Regions from separate parts of the Neopusillimonas aestuarii genome, predicted to be linked through region 1. Evidence: predicted binding sites of a transcription regulator. Region 1 holds the regulator's gene; each other region holds the start of a gene.

Region 1 (4,780 bases):
GTTGGCATTCAGACCAGGCCTGCATGTCGAAATGCACGCTGGCACCGGATTCAACCCGCCCCAGGGCAGTGACTGTCATGCTAAGGACGCCGCTGTCGGGAATGACGATCGGCCGATTGGATAAGGTTTGTGGGGCGACTGGAACAAGCAGGATGGTTTGCAACTGCGGGTGCAGAACGGGCCCATTGGCCGACAGGGCATAAGCGGTTGAACCCGTGGGGGTTGAAATGATTAGGCCGTCGGCGCGCTGGTTGTAAATAAAGTTTCCGTCCAGTTCAACGCGCAGGTCAATCATGCCGCCCCGACCGGCACGGTTGATGACAACGTCATTCAGTGCGACCCCCGAGAACATGACCTGGTCGCCGCGCATGACCCGGCCTTCAAGCATGAGCCGCTCTTCAATGTCGTAGTGGCCCCCAATAACCTGGCTCAGCGCATCGGTGGCGGTGTGAATGGGAATATCGGTGATGAAACCCAGGCGCCCATGGTTGATGCCGATAAGGGGGACGTTGCTGCGCGCCAAAATACGGCCCGCACCTAACATGGTGCCGTCGCCGCCCATGATGACGGCAAGATCCGCATGTTCGCCTATTTCAGCGTAAGATGCCGTCTTGAATTCGGTAACGCCGGTATTGATTGCCGTGTCGGATTCAACCAGCACAGTGCACCCGGCGCTTTCAAGATGCCGGGCCAGCCTGCGCAGTGGTGCGTCGAGCCCCGAGTCTTGGTAGCGCCCGATTAGCGCAACGGTTTTAAAATGCATTGTGCCGATACCTTGTATATGATGATTTAGGTGAGTTCAATTTATTATAGGGTCGTGTCCGTTGTTATTGTGGCGGATCTGTTGACAAGTTTGTCTTGCTGGAGTGTAAGGTATCACCATGGACATGGATGACAGAGCGAAGTCACTGCTGAAAGCATTAATCGAACGATACATTGCCGATGGCCAGCCGGTCGGTTCGCGTACGCTTTCGAAAATGTTCGAGCTATCGCCCGCGACAATTCGCAATGTCATGGCCGACCTAGAAGAACTTGGCCTGATTCAAAGTCCTCACACTTCGGCGGGCCGTGTGCCTACGCCTAGGGGCTACCGCCTCTTTGTAGATCGTTTGCTGGCCACGCAACGCTTTGAAATTCTTCAGCCTTCGCAAATTCGGGAAATGTTGCCGGTAACCGATCCAAGTCGCACGGTGAATGCGGCGGCTACTTTGTTGTCGAATTTAACCCGCTTTGCCGGAGTTGTAATGGCGCCCAAGCGCACTCAGGTTTTTCGGCAAATTGAATTTATTCGCCTTTCCGACCGGCGTGTATTGTTGATTATCGTCACGCCGGACGGCGATGTGCAAAATCGTATTCTGTTTGTTCAACGCGATTATCTCGATCAGGAACTGACGGAAGCCAGTAATTTTTTTAATCAGCATTTTGCCGGCAAGTCGTTCAACGAAGTGCGTGTTGCCATCAAAGACGAGCTCTCCTCTTTGAAGGAAGATATTTCGCGGCTGATGCAGCAGGCGGTTGAAGCGGGTACCGTTTCCGATGAAACCGATGACGGCGTTTATATTTCGGGTGAAAGAAAGTTGCTCGACGTGTCCGATATTGCTTCTGATATGGATCGTCTGCGCCGCATGTTTGCGCTGTTCGAGAAAAAAACCGATTTACTTCAGTTGCTCGATGTTTCCAGCCGGGCGGAAGGCGTGCAGATATACATTGGCGGTGACTCGCAACTGGTGCCGCTTGAGGACGTTTCGGTCATTACTGCGCCCTATGGTATCGACGGTAGAGTAGTGGGTACACTGGGTGTAATCGGGCCAACCCGTATGGCTTATGATCGCGTCATCCCTATCGTTGATATTACGGCTAAATTGTTATCCAACGCTTTAAGCCATCACTCTTCTTCCTGAACCGATTAAAGGGCGTCAATGCCTTCTTTACTTCCTTCCCGCTATTATCCGGAACCACATGATCCCCAAGGGTTAGACCCTGAGCCGCCGGTACGGCCTTCTGGGCCGATCGGTATTTTGGTGGTGAACCTTGGCACACCGGATGAGCCCTCTGCATCTGCCATTCGGCGTTATTTGGCGCAGTTTTTGTCGGATCCACGTGTTATTGAGATACCGCAATGGATCTGGCGCATTATCCTGCATGGCATTATTTTGCGAACGCGGCCTCGCAAGCTGGTGCCCCGTTATCGGGGAATATGGCTTGAGCAAGGTTCCCCCTTGGTGGTTTACAGCCAGGCACAAGCGGCCGGGCTTGAAAAGGCGCTGCAAACGGGGGGGGCAGATGTTCGGGTCATATTGGCTATGCGTTACGGAAATCCTTCCATAGAGGCGGGCATCGACGCACTGCGCAAGCACGGGTGTGAACGTATTCTTACTGTTCCCTTGTATCCGCAATATGCGGCCAGTACCACCGCCACTGTGGTCGACGCCGTAACTGCTCACACAGCGCGTTTGCGTAATCAGCCGGAACTGCGTTTTATCAAGCGCTATCAGGATGATCCCGGCTACATACAGGCGTTGGTGAGCAAATTAACTGCATTTTGGAATGCGCATGGCAAGCCGGAGCGTTTATTGCTTAGTTTTCACGGTTTGCCCCAGCGCACCATTTTGCAAGGCGATCCCTATCATCGCGATTGCATGGATACAGTTCGCGCCATTAAGGCACATTTACCGCAGGAAGACGCCGAACGCGTTTATGTCTCGTTTCAAAGCCGTTTTGGGGCTGAAAAATGGTTGCAACCTTATACCGAGCCTACGTTGAAGGCTTGGGCCCAGGAGGGGATAAAACATATTGATGTCATGTGCCCTGGCTTTTTGGCGGATTGCCTGGAAACGCTGGAAGAGATTCAAGAAGAGTGCCGTGAGGCGTTTTTGCAGGCCGGTGGAGAGACATTCAGATATATCCCCTGTTTGAATGATGATGCCCAATGGGTGGACGCACTTTCTCAAATTGTGCGTCGACATCTTTCGGGGTGGTCGGAAAAGGCGTAAGTTATTTGTACTAATGTCTTGAAATGGGGGCGCTTGCCCCCATTTGCATTTGATCGAATCAAACAGAAGTGGAGTGCGTGGTTATGTCGAAACAGAATGAGCCCCTTGACCCTAAGGACGATAAGCAGGTTGCGAAAGCTTCGGAGTCTGCAGATGAAGTGTTATCCGAAGGGGAGGGTGCCGCCGATGTAGAGCCGGCCGTCGAACTGGAGTCGGCCGAGGCGTTGGCAGCCAAACTGGAAGAGGCGCAGGCTCAGGTGGGTCAGTATTACGAAGAGCTATTACGGGCGAAAGCGGAAACCGAGAATATTCGGCGTCGTGCTCAGGATGATGTGGCCAAGGCGCGTAAATTCGGTATTGAGTCATTCGCTGAAAGCCTGGTACCGGTTAAAGACAGTCTTGAGGCTGCGCTTGGGTTGAAAGATCAAACCCCCGAAGCTTGGCAGTCGGGGGTTGAAGCCACGCTGAAACAATTGATAGGCGCATTTGAGCGTAATCAGCTTAAGGAAGTGGCGCCGGCGGAGGGTGATAAATTCGACCCCAATTTGCACCAGGCCATTTCTTCGGTTCCGTCCGATCTGCCGGAAGGCGCGGTTGTGCAAATGCTGCAGAAGGGCTATACGATTGCTGATCGCGTGCTCAGGCCCGCCCTGGTGGCGGTGTCTTCGGGCAAGCCGGCGCAATAGTCAGGCGCGCTCACGGCGCAAAGAAAAAAACTCTGTGGGGTATGCCTTGAAAAGTTTAAGGCAGGCCCCACTTAAGAATCAGTCAAGTTTGTTTCCAACTGAATTGAACGCAATTTTTAAGGCGATACATTATGGGCAAAATTATTGGTATTGACCTGGGCACGACCAACAGCTGTGTTGCTGTGATGGACGGCGGCAAGGTCAACATTATTGAAAACTCGGAAGGTGCGCGCACCACGCCGTCGATTGTGGCGTACATGCAAGACGGCGAAATTCTGGTGGGTGCGCCCGCCAAACGTCAGGCAGTCACCAATCCGGCCAACACGCTTTACGCGGTCAAGCGCCTGATTGGTCGTAAATTTGATGAAAAGGCGGTTCAGAAAGATATTGATCTGATGCCTTATAAAATCGTCAAGGCAGACAACGGTGATGCTTGGGTTGAGGCGCAGGGCAAGCAATTGGCCCCTCCCCAGGTGTCAGCCGATGTGTTGCGCAAAATGAAGAAAACGGCGGAAGACTATCTGGGTGAAGAAGTCACCGAGGCGGTCATTACTGTGCCGGCCTACTTCAACGACAGCCAGCGCCAGGCAACCAAAGATGCCGGGCGCATTGCAGGCCTTGAGGTCAAGCGTATTATTAACGAGCCCACCGCGGCCGCATTGGCTTTCGGTATGGATAAGACCGAAAAAGGCGATCGCAAAATTGCGGTTTATGACCTGGGTGGTGGTACGTTCGACGTCTCGATCATTGAAATCGCCGATATCGACGGTGAAAAGCAGTTCGAAGTGTTGTCGACCAACGGCGATACTTTCCTGGGCGGCGAAGACTTCGACCAACGCATCATTGATTACATTATCGATGAGTTCAAGAAAGAAAGCGGCGTTGACTTGTCGAAAGACGTTTTGGCTCTGCAGCGCTTGAAAGAGGCGGCTGAGAAAGCCAAGATCGAGCTGTCTTCCACGCAGCAAACCGAGATTAACCTGCCTTATATTACCGCCGATGCCTCAGGTCCCAAGCATTTGAACCTGAAACTGTCGCGCGCCAAACTGGAGGCATTGGTTGAAGAGCTCATCGAGCGCACCATTGAGCCATGCCGCATTG
Region 2 (4,780 bases), 1.5 Mb from region 1:
TATTAAAAAGACGATTGAGGAAAATTAACACCTGAGCCACGCCGCCTCGCGAAGCAGTGTCGGTTTAAATTTATAGCCTAAGTAGTGAAATGCGTCCAACGCCCGTCAGTATTGAATATGTTGAAATTACCAGCCCCCGACGGAACCCAAAAAGCGACCCAGTTTCTATCAGTATTGAACTGATTGAATCCTCCACTATTGTTAGATACAGCGAAGGCTGTCCAATTCCGGTTCGCATCAAAGACAAGAATTACTCTGTCATTTGCGGTTACCGAGAACCCTACGGGATTGCGCCCCAAATCAAAAATATATTTCCCTTTAATATTTAACGAGCGAGTCGGATCGATGCTCATGGTCCTAACAGGATCGATTGACATGGTTCGTCGCGGATCAATGGACATCGTCCTGTGCGGATCGCTAGACATTGTTCGGTTCGGGTCAATAGACATAGTTCGCCGTGGATCGATTGACATTGTCCTGTGTGGATCAATGGACATCGTCCGATTCGGATCAATAGACATGGTTCGCCGTGGATCAATGGACATTGTCCTGTGCGGATCTACGGACATTGACCTAGAGGGATCACGAGAAAGTGGGATATGCATAACTCTCCTTCGGGTATCATCAGGTAGTCCAAGATATCAACTCAACGGCCACACCTTTCGATTTTTCAGAAAAGTATCGTCAACCGTGTACGTCCAGAAAAGTTCGTGATGGCCAAAAAATTCAACTATTTGAAATTCATAGCACGCTTTTCTGCAAAGCTCACAAAATATATCTGACATCCATCGAATCACTGTCAAGGCGTGGTATCTACCATACTTTTGAACATATTTTGTCTGTCCCGTACGAACTGATGCAGATATGACATCACTCATAACCCCACCAGCTTCATCAAAATGAAGTACTGCTGAAAAGTTCCCTATCATTGCATCGACTATCTTTGCATTGCTCGCCACTCGGATTTGTGCCTTTTTTTTCCCGTAGTAGTGCTCTTGCAAAATTAGCTCGGCGACCTCGGTCCACCATTTTCGGATTGGCTCAAACTGTCCCTCAATGTTCGGATCACCTAGTGCGGTGAAATTGGCATATCTTCCCCGGCTTGCATCGGCAAAGGCATCCAGGCACTCTACGATTTTCTCGCTAATTATTGTGGTTGGCTTTGAATACTGTAACTTGATCGAGTGTTTTTCTGCAATTACACTGATCAACATCAATAAACTCTTAATGTTGTGACCATACTTCTTAACTTCGCTCTGTGTCGGCAACCTCCCTCGATTAGATAAGGCGTAATCAGCTACCAAAATTAACTTAGCAAGCCTCTCTACCCCAACGGAAAGCCCGAAAAATGCGGTGTAATATTCACCAGTCTGATCTGCATAATTCGCTCTACCTAAGGCAGTCACTCCTGAGCCTAGTAAGTGTCGAACTAGTTTGGACTCTCTGCTGAGAGCCCGCCAGCCGAGGGTATCCCAAGGGTTTTTATCCATACTTTAGCTACCTGTCATATTAATTTTGAGCTCTGCCGCTTATTGCTGGATGCATTGTGAAGTCCACATAAGATCGTTTAGGGGAGGTGCGCCTCGGCGTCATCGCCTTCCCTTGAGCTATATAAACAGTACCTCAAGATTCTTTTAGTCTAAGCGGTTATGTTTTTCTATAGATGGTAGATGAACGACTGCTCTTGGCCGTCAGCAGACAACCGAACAAATCAGTATCTTCCCTTCACCAATGGGAATCGACGACAGTAGGCGAATTCCTACTTGAATAAAAATCGCACCCCAGTTCGCCGCAACATGAACGTTGTTGGGAACCTTAGCTTTACAACTTATCCGGGAATTAAAAAACCCATCTCTAACCCAGAAAACACACGCAAGCTGCACCCAACTTAGATTTACACGTTTCCATGAGTTCCAAACTCAGTGACGTAAATTCCAAACTCACTGACAATCGACACCCAAAGAACATCCATCGAAAATGTAACAATCTCCACCCCACCCCTTGAAGTCTGCCACTTCATCCTTATAATTAGCACTCGATGGGGGTGAGTGCTAACAAGCGCCCCCGGAATTGAAATTTTCCAACATTTCTTGAAACAGGAGTTCCTTCATGGCACTGCGTCCTTTGCACGATCGCGTGATCGTCAAACGTTTGGACAACGAGCGTAAAACCGCTTCGGGTATCGTTATCCCTGAAAGCGCCGCTGAAAAACCCGACCAAGGCGAAGTTATCGCTGTAGGGCCCGGCAAAAAAACCGAAGACGGCAAACTGATTGCTGTTGACGTTAAAGCAGGCGACAAGGTTCTGTTCGGCAAATACGCCGGCCAAAGCGTCAAGGTTGACGGCGAAGAACTGCTCGTAATCCGTGAGGATGAAATCCTCGCCGTGATTCAGTAATCCGCAACACAGAATACAGCAAGGAATTAAACAACATGGCAGCTAAACAAGTTCAATTCGGCGACGACGCCCGCTCACGCATTGTTCGTGGCGTAAACGTTCTGGCCAACGCAGTTAAAACCACCCTGGGCCCCAAAGGCCGTAACGTGGTACTTGAGCGCTCTTTCGGCGCCCCTACCGTTACTAAAGACGGTGTATCGGTCGCCAAAGAAATCGAACTCAAAGACAAGTTTGAAAACATTGGTGCTCAGTTGGTTAAGGAAGTGGCTTCCAAAACCTCCGACACCGCCGGCGACGGCACCACTACGGCTACCGTTCTGGCTCAGTCCATCGTTGAAGAAGGCATCAAATACGTTACCGCCGGCATCAACCCAATGGACCTGAAGCGCGGTATCGACAAGGCTGTTACCGCAGCTGTTGCAGAGCTGGCTAAATTGTCACGCCCCTGCACCACCAGCAAGGAAATTGCTCAGGTAGGTTCCATTTCCGCAAACAGTGATGCCTCCATCGGCAAAATCATTGCTGACGCAATGGACAAAGTGGGTAAAGAAGGTGTTATCACTGTTGAAGACGGCAAGTCACTCGACAACGAACTCGACATCGTTGAAGGGATGCAATTCGACCGTGGCTACCTATCACCCTACTTCATCAACACCCCCGAAAAGCAAACCGCTATTTTGGAAGACCCCTATGTTCTGATCTACGACAAGAAGATCAGCAACATCCGCGACCTTCTGCCTACACTGGAGCAAGTTGCCAAATCCAGCCGTCCTTTGCTGATCATTGCAGAAGACGTTGAAGGTGAAGCACTGGCTACGCTGGTTGTTAACAACATGCGCGGCATCCTGAAAACCACTGCTGTTAAAGCACCTGGTTTTGGTGACCGTCGTAAAGCCATGCTGGAAGACATCGCGGTTCTTACCGGCGGTACCGTTATCTCGGAAGAAACCGGTGGTTCGCTGGAAAACGCCACGCTTGAAGATCTGGGTCAAGCCAAGCGCGTTGAAGTGGGTAAAGAAAATACCACGGTTATCGACGGTGCTGGCGACTCCAAGTCCATCGAAGCACGCGTTAAGCAAATCCGCGTTCAAATCGAAGAAGCCACTTCCGACTATGATCGTGAAAAACTGCAGGAACGCGTTGCCAAACTGGCAGGCGGTGTTGCTGTCATCCGCGTTGGTGCCGCGACCGAAGTGGAAATGAAAGAGAAGAAGGCACGTGTTGAAGACGCACTGCACGCAACCCGCGCTGCAGTTGAAGAAGGCATCGTTCCCGGCGGTGGCGTTGCACTGATTCGCGTGAAAGACGCTGTAGCCAAAGTCAAGGGTGAAAACATCGACCAAGACGCCGGTGTCAAGCTGATTCTGCGTGCTATCGAAGCACCTCTGCGCACCATCGTAGCCAACTCCGGCGACGAACCCAGCGTGGTCGTTAACGAAGTTGCCAAAGGCAAAGGTAACTATGGTTACAACGCCTCTACCGGCGAGTACGGTGATTTGGTTGAGCAAGGCGTACTTGACCCAACCAAAGTCACACGCACTGCCTTGCAAAATGCTGCTTCGGTTGCATCACTGCTCCTGACAACAGAAGCTGCGATTGCCGAAATTGCTGAAGACAAACCTGCTCCTGCGATGCCCGATATGGGCGGCATGGGCGGCATGGGTGGCATGGGCGGTTTCTAATCTCCCTCCATCGGTCTGCCAGCACAGGGCACGCTTGCTTCCAGGTGCCCTGCAGGCAAAACCCTCTTCATCATGCGTTGAAGAGGGTTTTTTTATGCCTGTCGCGTTTACAATGCCACCCAAGCAATCCATATATTACGTACATGATTCCGAACTCCCCCTTCAAAAGCAAACGGGGCATGCGACGACTAGCCAACGCGTTGCGTTATTCCGCTCGTGGCTTCAAAGCCGCCTTTGAACACGAAGCCGCCTTCAGGCAGGAGCTTTTCTTGCTGGTGGTGCTGATCCCGGTAGCGCTTTGGCTTGGTAATAATATCGCCGAAAAAGCGCTGCTTATTGGCGCCCTTTTTTTTGTTTTAATTGTCGAACTCATTAACTCAGCCCTTGAGGCCTTGGCTGATGCCGTCACACTGGATCATCACACGCTCATCGGCCGCGCGAAAGACTTGGGAAGCGCCGCCGTGATGCTTTCCATTATTCTGGCTGTTACTGTGTGGTCTGCCGTTGGCATTAGCCATTTTCTGTAATTTTAACAACGCGTCAAAATGAAATTCACTGAGAAGCTCAACTCTGCCTGGCAACACGCCGACTCCCAACTCATGGTTGGGCTTGATCCCGACCCGCGTCGCTTTCCTGCCGAGCTACAAGGCAAACCCGATGCCATTTATGAATTCTGCAAAGCTATTGTCGACAGCACCGCA
Region 3 (4,780 bases), 1.1 Mb from region 1:
CGCAGGTCATCCGCTTTTGAAGGCACTTTTCCGGCCAATTCGGCCGCTGTACCGAACCAGCGCTTGTCTTCACCATTCTCTTTCCATAGAGCCATCACACCGTCATTCACCGCCGCGATGCGATAGGTGCCCGCTTCGGGCAGTTTGAGGTCGAAGCTGCTACGCAACTTGCCGATGTGTGGGTTTTGCGGCTTCAGCGTGGCCCCGTTCGGCCCCGTAATAATCAGGTTGGCTAAGCGCAACGGGCGGTGGTTGAAATGAAACTTGTCGTTGCTGACGGCGCCGTCGAAAGTGACCCAGCTATCGTTTCCCGACAGAACGGTGGATGAAGGGAGTAGCCAGAAGTCGTGTGCTGCACTTATTGTGGGTAGGGATAGGGCCGTGGTGAGTAATGAGATGGCGAGCACTTTTTTCATGAGGGATTCCGAAAATGAAAATTGAAAAGGTTGAGTGAGGGCATGGGTTCCAGCCTCGCTTAGGGCGAGGCCTTAAGCGATATCTCGCCCAGTTCGTGTTTGCCGTTTTGTTGTTCCGCCACCGCTTTTTCCAACGGCCACGGCAAAGGCAGGCGAATCAGTTCGCGCCCGCCTTTTTCGCGCGCGGCCTCAACTACTACTTCGTAATGACCCGCGGGGAGGTTTTGCAACGCGGGGGCATCGGCGGCAATGGTGATGTTGTGCTTGCCTACAGGGCGTGTGGCACTGCTCACGCCGTCTGCGGGCGTGTCTTGGTAACGCCCGCTTAAGCGCCACCATTGGCGCAAGTCTTTCAGCCATGTGCGACCTTCATCGTCGGCCATTTGGGTGTCGTACCAAAGGGCGAGATCGCGCACCACTTTGCGGTCGTCGCTTTCCAGCCAAACAGCTACATAAGGCCGGTGGTATTCGGCTGTATCAATGCGTGGCAAGGTCAGGTCGAGCGAGAGTTCGCCGGCCAAAGCCGTGCCGGCGGGAAAGGCGGAGGCTAGAGCAAGCAGCGTGACGGTGTTCAGATGACGTTTCATGAGTTCAATGCACCAGTAGCAACATAAGAAGAATTGGGATGAGCAGACCGACGCCGGTAATCGGCCAGGTCAGGGGGCGATGTTTGCCGTGCAGCTTCAGCAGGAATAAACCGGTTGTGGCAAAAATCAGGCTGGCAACGGCGAACAAATCAATAAACCATTTCCACGCCGTGCCGGTGTGCCGCCCCTTGTGCAGATCATTCAAGTACGCCACCCAGCCGCGTTGCGTGCGTTCGTACTCCAGGTCGCCCGACGTGAGGTCCAGTGCCAGCCAGGCGTCGCCGCCCGGTTCGGGCAGCGACAAATAAATTTCGGTTTCCGAAAACTCTGCCGGGCGGGAGCCGATACGAATGTGGAGGGCCTGATCGAGCCATTGTTCGACTTGCTTGGGTAACGGGGCAACGTAGGGTAATGCCTCGGTCGATTGTCTCACCAGGTTATTCAGGCTCTGCGTGATGTCGGCTGGGACGGTGAGCTGTTCCTGCCGCGTTTCAATTTGCCCGCCGAACCATGACGCGTTGTTTAGGGTGATACCCGTTATAGAGAATAAAAGTAAGCCGGCCAGACATAAAGCAGAACTGATCCAGTGCCATTGGTGTAGTTGCTTAAGCCAGAAGGCGCGGGGGCGGGAGAGGAATGATGCGGCCATGCAAAATGAATGCGACTGTTATTGTAAGTAGTATGTAATTTCGATATTTTATATTAAATAAGAATAGTTATCATCATTGTTTGCAATATAATTGTTTCGGTCAGTTTCTGTGCCAATCCGGTGCGAAATGCGGTGCTTTTTTGCACAAAACCTGTGCGGGAAAAGGGGGCGCGGAATCAAGGACAGCGTTAGAAAAAAGGCGTTAAAGCCATAAGTGCCTGAAATATTAGGGGTATGTGAGTCATGCCAACCGAGGCGACCTTATTGGCATAAAAATTGCTTAATTCAAAGTGGGGCAACGTGTTTTCCGCACGACTGGGTCGGAATGCATCGCGCCTCTGGCCTGATGGCCACACGAGAGAGTGATCGCGCTTGCCTGGTGGTTTTTCCACTGGGTAAGCGCTTTTTTTCGCGCGGGAACTTTTTGTTTTTTGGGTCGGTCAGAGTATTAGCACTCTAGCTCAATGAGTGCTAATATATGTAGTAGAAAGTAGCTTAACTTAAGGCTGTATAACGGTTTTATTACTTTCCCAACCAGGATTGCAAGACACATGACGACACAATCGCAAGCTTTGGCGCCTACGCAAAACACGTTAATGGCGGCCATTTCAAATCCCGGCGCGCTAGGTACCATAGAAGCCTATATCGCCGCGGTGAACCGCCTGCCGGTGCTTACGCAGGTACAGGAAACCGAGCTTGGCAAACGCCTGCGCGATCACGAAGATCTCGACGCGGCGCGCCAGCTTATTTTGTCGCATCTGCGTTTGGTGGTTTCCATCTCGCGCCAGTATCTGGGTTATGGCCTGGCCCATGCCGATCTCATTCAGGAAGGCAATATTGGGCTCATGAAAGCGGTTAAACGGTTCGACCCTGAGCGTGGTGTTCGCCTTGTTTCGTTTGCCGTTCACTGGATTAAAGCTGAAATTCATGAGTACATTGTGCGCAATTGGCGCATGGTGAAAGTGGCTACCACTAAGGCGCAACGCAAGTTGTTTTTCAATTTGCGTAGAATGCGGCCCGACGGCCAAACGCTTGACCCTTCCCAGGTGGCTGACATTGCACAGGAACTGAATGTGAGGCCGGAAGATGTCAGTGAAATGGAGGTTCGGCTTTCAGGGCGTGAAATGGCGCTGGAAGCGCCGGCCGACGATGAAGACGCCTACGCGCCGGTTTCGTACCTGTCCGACGACGGCCGGCAAGAGCCTTCCCAAGTGCTTGAACGCCGGGCGCATGACACTTTGCAAGGTCCTGCACTGGCCGAGGCGCTGGAAGGCCTTGATGCCCGTTCACGCCATATTGTTGAGTCGCGCTGGTTGCGCGATGAAGGCGGTGCAACCTTGCATGAACTGGCTGACGAGTACGGTATTTCCGCAGAACGTGTACGCCAGATCGAGGCGGCGGCATTCAAAAAGCTGAAGGTGGCGCTGGCACATTAAGCGTTTCGCGCTATTTACAATTTCATACAACTTTAAAGGGCAACGGGTCGAACTTATCCGTTGCCCTTTGTACTAAACAGGCATGGGGTGTTCTCCGACATTTACCTCGTTTTGTCAGGTAACCCCTTTTCCGCTTCTGCTTCTCTCAATCCCCTCCCTAAATGAAGCGGGTTTTAAAGGCGCCAGTCATGGTGCCTTTTTTTTGCCTTAAAGAAGCGCCTGAATGTCGTCTGCTATTTGTTGCGGGCCGGTATCGGGGCGAATTAGCACACGCGCGTTGCCTTCTTTGTCGAATAAGTAGAACGATGCGCTGTGATCCATGCTGTAGTTGCCGTCGCCTTGTTCCACCTTGCCGTAGAAGGCACGGAAAGAGCCGGCCGTTTGCTTGAGCTGTTCAGGTGTACCGGTGAGCCCGATGAAGTCGGGGTGGAACGCTTTAACGTATTGGGCAAGGCGTTCGGGTGTGTCGCGCTCGGGGTCGACGCTGATCATAGCCACTTGAACGTTTTTCGCGTCTTCGCCCAGCACCTGCATGGTTTGCGCCAGTTGCGCCATAGCGGTGGGACAAACGTCGGGGCAATGGGTGAACCCGAAAAATACCAGCAGGGCTTTGCCGTTAAAGTCGGCCATTGTGCGGGTTTGGCCGGTGTGGTCGGTCATGTTCAGGTCGGCGCCCAGGCCGCTGCCGCTGATGTCGGAGCCGTGAAATGAAGTGGTCGTATTCTGTTCGCCGCACGCCGCCAGGGCCAATGCAATACTTCCTGCGGCACAGGCTTTCAGAAAGCGGCGTTTTGATGGTTGAAGGAACATAAGTTGAATGGGACTTCAGGCTACGGGATGCTTCACGTTAAATAAGCAGAACCCAGTGATCGATCAGCAGGGCCAGGAACAAGAGCGATAGATACAAAATGGAAAAGCGGAACAGTTTGCGTGCCAGAGCGTCGGAATAATTTTTATACAGTTTCCAGGCGTACCACACGAAAAGACCGCTCAGTACAAAGGCACACGCCAGGTACAGCAGGCCGCTCATGCGCACCATGAAGGGCAGTAGCGTTGAGGCGAACAGCACCAGGCTATACAGAAAAATATGCAAACGGGTAAATTGCTGGCCGTGGGTAACGGGCAGCATAGGCAGGCCCGATTGGGCGTAATCGGTATTACGGTATAAGGCCAGTGCCCAGAAATGCGGTGGTGTCCAGATAAAGATAATCAGCACCAGAATCCAGGCTTCGGCGGGAACCGAGTTGGCGACCGCCGCCCAACCCAGGGCTGGAGGCATGGCACCTGAAAGCCCCCCAATCACAATATTCTGGGGTGTGAGCGGCTTAAGAATAATGGTGTAGATAATGGCGTACCCGACAAATGTGGCGAAGGTGAGCCACATGGTCAGGGGGTTAACCCAGTGGTACAGCACCAGCATCCCGGCACCGCCCAGTAAGCCCGACAGCACTAAAACCTGGGTGTTGGTGATGGTGCCTTGCGCGGTGGCGCGCCGCGCGGTGCGCAGCATTTTGGCGTCGACCTCCTGCTCGATGAGGCAGTTAATGGCGAAAGCGGCCGCTGCCAAAAGCCAGATGCCCACAATACCGGCAATCACAGGTTGCCAGGGCGGCAGACCAGGGCTGGCCAGAAACATGCCGATCACGGCACAGAACACCGCCAACTGGGTGACACGCGGTTTGGTTAGCACCC

The links. Region 1 encodes HrcA, which represses chaperone genes, less so after heat shock. Its sites were predicted from a motif close to TTAGCACTCNNNNNNNNNGAGTGCTAA; they were not measured.
Region 2: groES (co-chaperone GroES) is a predicted target of HrcA. The motif match lies at 2,029-2,055, and genes of this name have one in related genera.
Region 3: rpoH (RNA polymerase sigma factor RpoH) is a predicted target of HrcA. The motif match lies at 2,101-2,127, and genes of this name have one in related genera.

The regions. Positions count from the first base shown of each region.
Region 1 is NZ_CP049990.1:1,497,269-1,502,048, forward strand. Features, by position in the region: gene G9Q38_RS07360 (NAD kinase) at 1-763, opposite strand, end outside; gene hrcA (heat-inducible transcriptional repressor HrcA) at 888-1,901, shown strand; gene hemH (ferrochelatase) at 1,920-2,993, shown strand; gene grpE (nucleotide exchange factor GrpE) at 3,077-3,679, shown strand; gene dnaK (molecular chaperone DnaK) at 3,811-4,780, shown strand, end outside.
Region 2 is NZ_CP049990.1:2,985,782-2,990,561, forward strand. Features, by position in the region: gene G9Q38_RS14310 (hypothetical protein) at 642-1,490, opposite strand; gene groES (co-chaperone GroES) at 2,110-2,397, shown strand; gene groL (chaperonin GroEL) at 2,433-4,079, shown strand; gene G9Q38_RS14325 (diacylglycerol kinase) at 4,259-4,606, shown strand; gene pyrF (orotidine-5'-phosphate decarboxylase) at 4,625-4,780, shown strand, end outside.
Region 3 is NZ_CP049990.1:354,179-358,958, reverse strand. Features, by position in the region: gene G9Q38_RS01655 (DUF4198 domain-containing protein) at 1-416, opposite strand, end outside; gene G9Q38_RS01650 (DUF2271 domain-containing protein) at 476-991, opposite strand; gene G9Q38_RS01645 (PepSY-associated TM helix domain-containing protein) at 1,008-1,652, opposite strand; gene rpoH (RNA polymerase sigma factor RpoH) at 2,204-3,088, shown strand; gene G9Q38_RS01635 (SCO family protein) at 3,296-3,898, opposite strand; gene cyoE (heme o synthase) at 3,936-4,780, opposite strand, start outside.